2 regions of the Streptomyces albiaxialis genome follow, and region 2 is predicted to be linked to the other one. Evidence: predicted binding sites of a transcription regulator. Region 2 holds the regulator's gene; the other holds the start of a gene.
What was found. Region 2 encodes HspR, which represses chaperone genes until heat shock. Its sites were predicted from a motif close to TTGAGNNNNNNNNNCTCAA; they were not measured.
Positions count from the first base shown of each region.

Region 1 (3,405 bases), on a different contig from region 2:
GTGGCGACGCCCGGCACCGCCGTGCGCCGCTCGGCCGGGTCCTGCGCGGACTCGGGCGTGTGGTGCGGACGGCCGATCAGCTCGCGCAGCTCGTCGGTCCCCACCTCGTACGGCAGCTCCAGCTTGCCGAGCTGCTGCTGTGCGGCGACCTTGCGGAGCACCCGCTGGACGGCGCGCTCCAGGTTCCGCACGCCCGCCTCCCGCGTGTACTCGGCGGCGAGCTTGCGCAGGGCCTCCTCGGTGAAGGTGACCTCGCCCTCCTCCAGGCCCGCCCGTTCGAGCTGGCGGGTCAGCAGGTGGTCGCGGCCGATGGTGACCTTCTCGTCCTCCGTGTACCCGTCGAGCTGGACGACCTCCATGCGGTCGAGCAGCGGCTGCGGGATGGCCTCCAGCACGTTGGCCGTGGCGAGGAAGACGACGTCCGAGAGGTCGAGCTCGACCTCCAGGTAGTGGTCGCGGAAGGTGTGGTTCTGCGCCGGGTCCAGGACCTCCAGGAGGGCCGCCGCCGGGTCGCCCCGGAAGTCGGAGCCGACCTTGTCGACCTCGTCGAGGAGGACGACGGGGTTCATGGAGCCCGCCTCCTTGATGGCGCGCACGACACGGCCGGGCAGCGCCCCGACGTACGTACGCCGGTGGCCGCGGATCTCCGCCTCGTCGCGGACGCCGCCGAGCGCGACGCGGACGAACTTGCGGCCCATCGCGCGGGCCACGGACTCGCCCAGCGAGGTCTTGCCGACGCCGGGCGGGCCGACCAGGGCCAGCACCGCGCCGCCGCGACGGCCGCCGACGACGCCGAGGCCGCGCTCCTCGCGCCGCTTGCGCACGGCGAGGTACTCGGTGATGCGCTCCTTGACGTCCTGGAGCCCGGCGTGGTCCTCGTCGAGCACGCGCTGGGCGCCGGTGATGTCGTACGCGTCCTCCGTGCGCTCGTTCCAGGGGAGTTCGAGCACGGTGTCGAGCCAGGTGCGGATCCAGCTTCCCTCGGGGGACTGGTCGCTGGAGCGCTCCAGCTTGTCGACCTCCTTGAGGGCGGCCTTCTCGACCTCCTCGGGCAGGCCGGCGGCCTCGACGCGGGCGCGGTAGTCCTCGCCCTCGTCCTCCGGGTCGCCGTTCAGCTCCGCCAGCTCCTTGCGGACGGCCTCCATCTGGCGGCGCAGCAGGAATTCGCGCTGCTGCTTGTCGACGCCCTCCTGGACGTCCTTCGCGATGGACTCGGCCACGTCCTGCTCGGCGAGGTGCTCGCGCAGGGCGGCGGTGGCGGCCTTCAGGCGCTCGACCGGGTCGAGGGTGGTGAGCAGTTCGAGCCGCTGCTCGGTGGTGAGGAACGGGGAGTATCCCGCGTTGTCCGCGAGCTGCGAGACGCTGTCGATCTGCTGGACGCGGTCCACGACCTGCCAGGCGCCGCGCTTGCGGAGCCAGTCCGTGATCAGCGCCTTGTACTCCTTCATCAGCTCGGTGACCGCGCCGGGCAGGGGCTCGGAAACCGTCTCGTCGATCTCCGTGCCCTCGACCCACAGGGCCGCGCCGGGGCCGGTCGTCCCCGCGCCGATACGGATGCGGCGCAGGCCGCGGATCAGCGCGCCCGGATCGCCGTCGGCGAGCCGTCCCACCTGCTCCACGCGGCCGAGCACGCCGATGTCGGCGTACTGCCCCTCCACGCGCGGAACAAGGAGCACGCGGGGTTTGTCTCCCTGGAGGGCGGCGGACTGCGCGGCCTCGACGGCGGCGCGGACCTCGCTCTCCGAGAGGTCCAGGGGCACCACCATCCCGGGCAGCACGACCCCGTCGCCGTCGGAACCGTTCGCTCCGTCGGCGTCGAGCGGCAGCACAGGCAGGGTGAGCGGTGTGTACCCCGTGGAACCGGTAGCCATGATCTCTCCCTCGGCAGGCAACTTGAGTAATACCCACTCAATGCTGTTGAGGCCCCAGATGTTCCCCGGCCCCTGTTCGCTGAGAGCGATCGCATGCCGGAGAGCCGGGTGAGGGCCGGATGAGGGCCGGATGAGGGCCGGGGGCGTGCCCCGGCCCTCACCGTCACAGCGCCAGCAGTGCTCGTACCGGCATCGTCGGGTCCGACAGGGGCCGGACCGCGAGGCGGACGAGGGCCAGGGCGTTGTCGTCGCCGGCGATGCGGTTCGCGCTCAGCTCGCCGCAGGCCACGCAGTGGTGGATGAGCGACCACTCGCCGTCGGCCCGTACGGACAGGCCGAGCGCCGTCATCCGCCCCCGGCAGTCCGACGCGCGGTCGCCGGGGACCCGGCGGTCCACGTGCAGGCTCGTCAGACAGTGCGGGCAGTGGTTGCGGTGCGCTGTGCCCGGCGCCGCCATGGGGACGGCGAGGGCGCAGCCCACGCAGCGGAACGACTCGCCGCCCTCGCCCGAGCGCCCGTGCCAGGGGTCCTTTCGGCGCTGGGGACGCCGCTGGGACCGGGTATGACGTCGCGCCATGTCACACCTCGCCGAACACTTCGAGGGGGAACGGCGGCTGCGCCAGCGGACGCACGGCCATCCTCATCAGGATGAGGTGGTTGTCGTCCGGCGAGACCGGGTTCGAGGTCAGCTCGTCGCAGCGGGTGCAGCGGTGGATGACCATCCAGGCCCCGTCGCGCAGCACCGCGATGGCGATCGGGCTCATCCGCGAACGGCAGTCCGAGGCGCCGCCCTCGACGTGGTCGGTGACGTGCCGGGAGTGCAGACAGCTCGGACAGTGGTTGCGCACGCGGTCGTCCGGGTCGAGTCGCGTGACGGTCAGCCCGCAGCGTACGCAGGTGAAGGTGCCGGTCCGCGGCGCGCCGGAGCGTGCGGGACCGGAGTCGGTGGTGGACACCGGAGGTACTCCTTGCTGGAGAAAAACGGTTCAGGACAGCAAGGGAGCGCCGAGCGGCCGAGCGGCTCGGAGTAAAGGGTCCGGGCTCAGGAGCGCTCAGCGCCCGGTGGGCCGGGGTGTCATCAACACCTGCGTTTCTAGGGCGCGGACGCCCGGTGGTCGTTACGGAAGACGCCCGGACCGTAGCAACGCGGGCGGCACGGGCGCGAACGGTTTTCCGTACGCTTCCCGGCATGCCGGACCACACCCTTCCCGAGACCCTGGACCGCCGCGACGGGCCGTACGGAGAGGTCGTCCTCCGACGGCGCGGCGAGCCCGGGGAGCCTCGCGGGACGTACGAGATCATCGCCAACGGCTGCTTCCTGATGGACACCTCCGACGGCCGCTCCGAGCGGCTGCTGGTGCGCGCGGCCCTGGAGGAGCTGAGCGCGGGCGGCGGGCTCGCGGCACCCTCGGTGCTCATCGGCGGGCTCGGCGTGGGCTTCTCGCTCGCGGAGGCGGCGGCGGAGCCGCGCTGGGGCCGGATCACCGTCGTCGAGCGCGAGGCGGCGATCCTCGACTGGCACCGCGCGGGCCCG
Region 1 covers NZ_BAAAPE010000007.1:149,313-152,717, forward strand. Annotated here, with positions in the region: gene lon (endopeptidase La) at 1-1,871, opposite strand, end outside; gene ABD343_RS11615 (RNHCP domain-containing protein) at 2,035-2,448, opposite strand; gene ABD343_RS11620 (RNHCP domain-containing protein) at 2,450-2,827, opposite strand; gene ABD343_RS11625 (spermidine synthase family protein) at 3,061-3,405, shown strand, end outside.
Region 1: lon (endopeptidase La) is a predicted target of HspR. The motif match lies at 1,894-1,912, and genes of this name have one in related genera.

Region 2 (3,405 bases):
ACTGATCGCCGAGCTCCTTCGCGCGCTGCGCGGCATCGGCGATGACGGCGAGCAGCGCGCGGTCGGCCTGGGGCTGGGAGACGGTCGAGCCCTGCGCCGCGGGCAGCGAGCCGAGCAGCCGCTCGGTCCCGGCGCGCAGCGCGGCCTGGTCGGCTTCGACGGCGGCGACGAGGTCCTGAATGTTCTCGTTGTCCTCGCCGGTCAGGAGGGCGAGGAGCAGGTGGGCCGGGGTGATGTCCGGGTGGCCGTCGGTCACCGCACGGCTGTTGGCCGCGCTGATGGCGTCCCGGCTCTTGTTGGTGAGCTCCGCGTCCATGTCCTGGCGTCTCCTCCTACGACTTCTGCTGCTCCGAATCGCGGCTTGCCGTCTCCAGTATGCAGCAAGTTGAGTGTGACTCGCTCAAGTCTACGTTCCGTACAACCGTCCGGGGCCCGGATCCGTTCCCGGCTCCCGCCCCCGCTCTGGCAAAACCCTGGTGAAAAGCGCGGCGGGGGCGCATCCTCCGGGCAGCATCGGGGGTCTGAACAGGGTGCGGCACACCCAGCGGCCGCTCTCAGGGGTATTCAGGGGTATCGGGAGCACATAGTGAATATCGGCATCAACGTCCTCGCCCGGGTCTCCGCGGTGACCCTCACCGCGGGATCCGTCCTCGCGGCGGGGGCGCTCGCCACCCCGGCGCACGCCGCCGCGGCCCGCAAGCCGTCCATCGCGGCCAAGGGCGGCTTCGTGATGAACAACGGCACGGGCAGGACCCTCTACACGAAGGCCGCGGACACCCGGCGTTCCACCGGCTCGACCACGAAGATCATGACCGCCCGGGTGGTGCTGGCCCAGCGGAACCTCAATCTGAACGCCAAGGTCAAGATCCAGAAGGCGTACAGCGACTACATCGTCCGGAACACCGCGTCCTCGGCCCGGCTGATCGTCGGCGACAAGGTCACCGTCCGCCAGCTCCTCTACGGGCTGATGCTCCCGTCCGGCTGCGACGCGGCCTACGCGCTGGCCGACAAGTTCGGCAACGGCTCGACCCGGGCCAAGCGCGTGAAGTCCTTCATCGGCAAGATGAACGCGACCGCCCGCGACCTGGGCCTGCGCAACACCCGCTTCGACTCGTTCGACGGCATCGGCCGGGGCAACAACTACTCGACGCCGCGCGACCTGACGAAGATCGCCAGCAGCGCCATGCGCTACTCGACGTTCCGGACGATCGTGAAGACCCGCTCGACCACGCAGCGGACCACCACGCGGAGCGGCGGCTACCGCAACATGAAGTGGACCAACACCAACAATCTGCTCGGCTCCTACTCCGGCGCGATCGGCGTCAAGACGGGCTCCGGGCCCGAGGCCAAGTACTGCCTGGTCTTCGCCGCCACCCGCGGCGGCAAGACGGTCATCGGCACGGTCCTCACCTCGACCTCCGCCGCGAAGCGCACCTCGGACGCGAAGAAGCTGATGAACTACGCGTTCAGCCGATGACATAGGGGGTGCCCCATAAGGGGCGCGGGGAACTGCGCGAGCGGCCACGGCAGCGCGGCACCCGGCAACGCACCGGACGGGGCACCCCAGTGGCCGCAATAAGCGACTAGCGGTCCCTCTTCGGGCGCCATACGACCAGCGCACTGGACTGCCGCACGTCCTCGTAAGGGACCAGATCCCTCCGATAGGAGGCGTGCACCTGCGCTTCACGCTGCTGCATGGCCGCCGCCGCGCCCTCGACCGCCGAGGACAGCTCGGCGACCCGAGCCTGGAGCGCAGCGACTTGGTTCTCCAGCTCGATGATCCGCTTGATCCCCGCGAGGTTGATGCCCTCGTCCTGGCTGAGCCGCTGCACTTCCCGCAGCAGCTCGATGTCCCGGGCCGAGTAGCGGCGCCCGCGGCCCGCGGTGCGGTCGGGCGAGACGAGCCCGAGTCTGTCGTACTGCCGCAGGGTCTGCGGATGCAGACCCGAGAGCTGAGCGGCGACCGAGATGACGTAGACCGGAGTTTCCTCGGTCAGCTCGTAAGCACCCATGCCCCGCCTGCGTCCGCCTCGGCCGTCCACTTCAGTCTCCCTTCGCGGCCTTGAAGAGCTTCGCGCGCGGGTCCTCGCCCGACGTCGCGTCGCGGTATGTCTCCAGCGAGTCCTTCGCCTTGTCGCTCAGATCCTTCGGCACGGACACCTCGACCGTCACCAGCAGATCGCCCCGTGTGCCGTCCTTGCGCGTCGCGCCCTTGCCCCGGGCCCGCATCGTGCGCCCCGAGGGGGTGCCGGGCGGGACCTTGAGCGTGACCGGGGGTCCGCCCAGCGTCGGGACCTTGACCTCGCCGCCGAGCGCCGCCTCCGGGAACGTGACAGGCACGGTCACCGTGAGGTTGTCGCCCTTGCGGCCGAAGACCGGGTGCTTGTCGACATGGACCACCACGTACAGATCCCCGTTCGGTCCGCCGCGCTCGCCCGGCGCGCCCTTGCCGCGCAGCCTGATGCGCTGCCCGTCGCTGACGCCCGCCGGGATACGGACCTGCATCGTCCGCGAACTCGTCGCGCGCCCGGAGCCCTTGCAGGTCTCGCAGGCGTCCTGCGCGATGAGGCCGCGGCCCTTGCAGTCCACGCAGGGGTCGGTCAGCGAGAATCCGCCGCCGCCCCCGCGCGAGACCTGGCCCGTGCCCACACAGGTCGGGCAGACCCGCGGCGTGCCGTTCTTGTCGCCCGTACCGGCGCACTCCTTGCACGCCGCGCTGGACGACATCCGCAGCGGGACGGTCGCCCCGTCCACGGCCTCGGTGAAGCTGAGCGTGACCTCGGACTCGATGTCCTGGCCACGGCGCGGTTGCGTACGGGTGCCGGTGCCGCCCCTGTTGAAGAGGCCGCCGAAGACGTCGCCGAGTCCGCCGCCGAAACCTCCGGCGCCGCCGGGACCTCCCGCGCCCCCGCCCTGGGTGCCTCCGAAGAGGTCGCTCAGGTCGAAGTTGAAGGAGCCCCCGCCGGGTCCGCCGGCGCCCCCGGGCGACCGGAAGCCGCCGTTGCCGAAGAGCGCCCGCGCCTCGTCGTACTCCTTGCGACGCTTGGCGTCGCCGAGCACGTCGTACGCCTCGGAGGCGTCCTTGAAGCGCTCTTCGGCCTTGGGGTCACCGGCGTTGGCATCCGGGTGGTTCTCGCGTGCGAGCTTGCGGTACGCCTTCTTGATCTCGGCCTCGGTGGCGTCCTTGGGGACGCCGAGAACCTTGTAGTAGTCCTTCTCGATGAAGTCCTTGGTACTCATCCCCGACGTCCCTCCTCCCGTGCCCCTGCGATATCGCCTCCGTAAAAAGCGGAGTCAGCCCTCCTCCGGGCCACCGTTCTCCTCTTCTGCCGCCGCGTCCGCGTCCGCCGACTCGCCCTTGGCGCCCGGCTGGGGCTCGGCGACGCCGACCCGCGCGGGGCGGAT
Region 2 covers NZ_BAAAPE010000012.1:83,594-86,998, forward strand. Annotated here, with positions in the region: gene clpB (ATP-dependent chaperone ClpB) at 1-316, opposite strand, end outside; gene ABD343_RS22640 (D-alanyl-D-alanine carboxypeptidase family protein) at 587-1,477, shown strand; gene ABD343_RS22645 (heat shock protein transcriptional repressor HspR) at 1,584-2,012, opposite strand; gene dnaJ (molecular chaperone DnaJ) at 2,044-3,240, opposite strand; gene grpE (nucleotide exchange factor GrpE) at 3,295-3,405, opposite strand, start outside.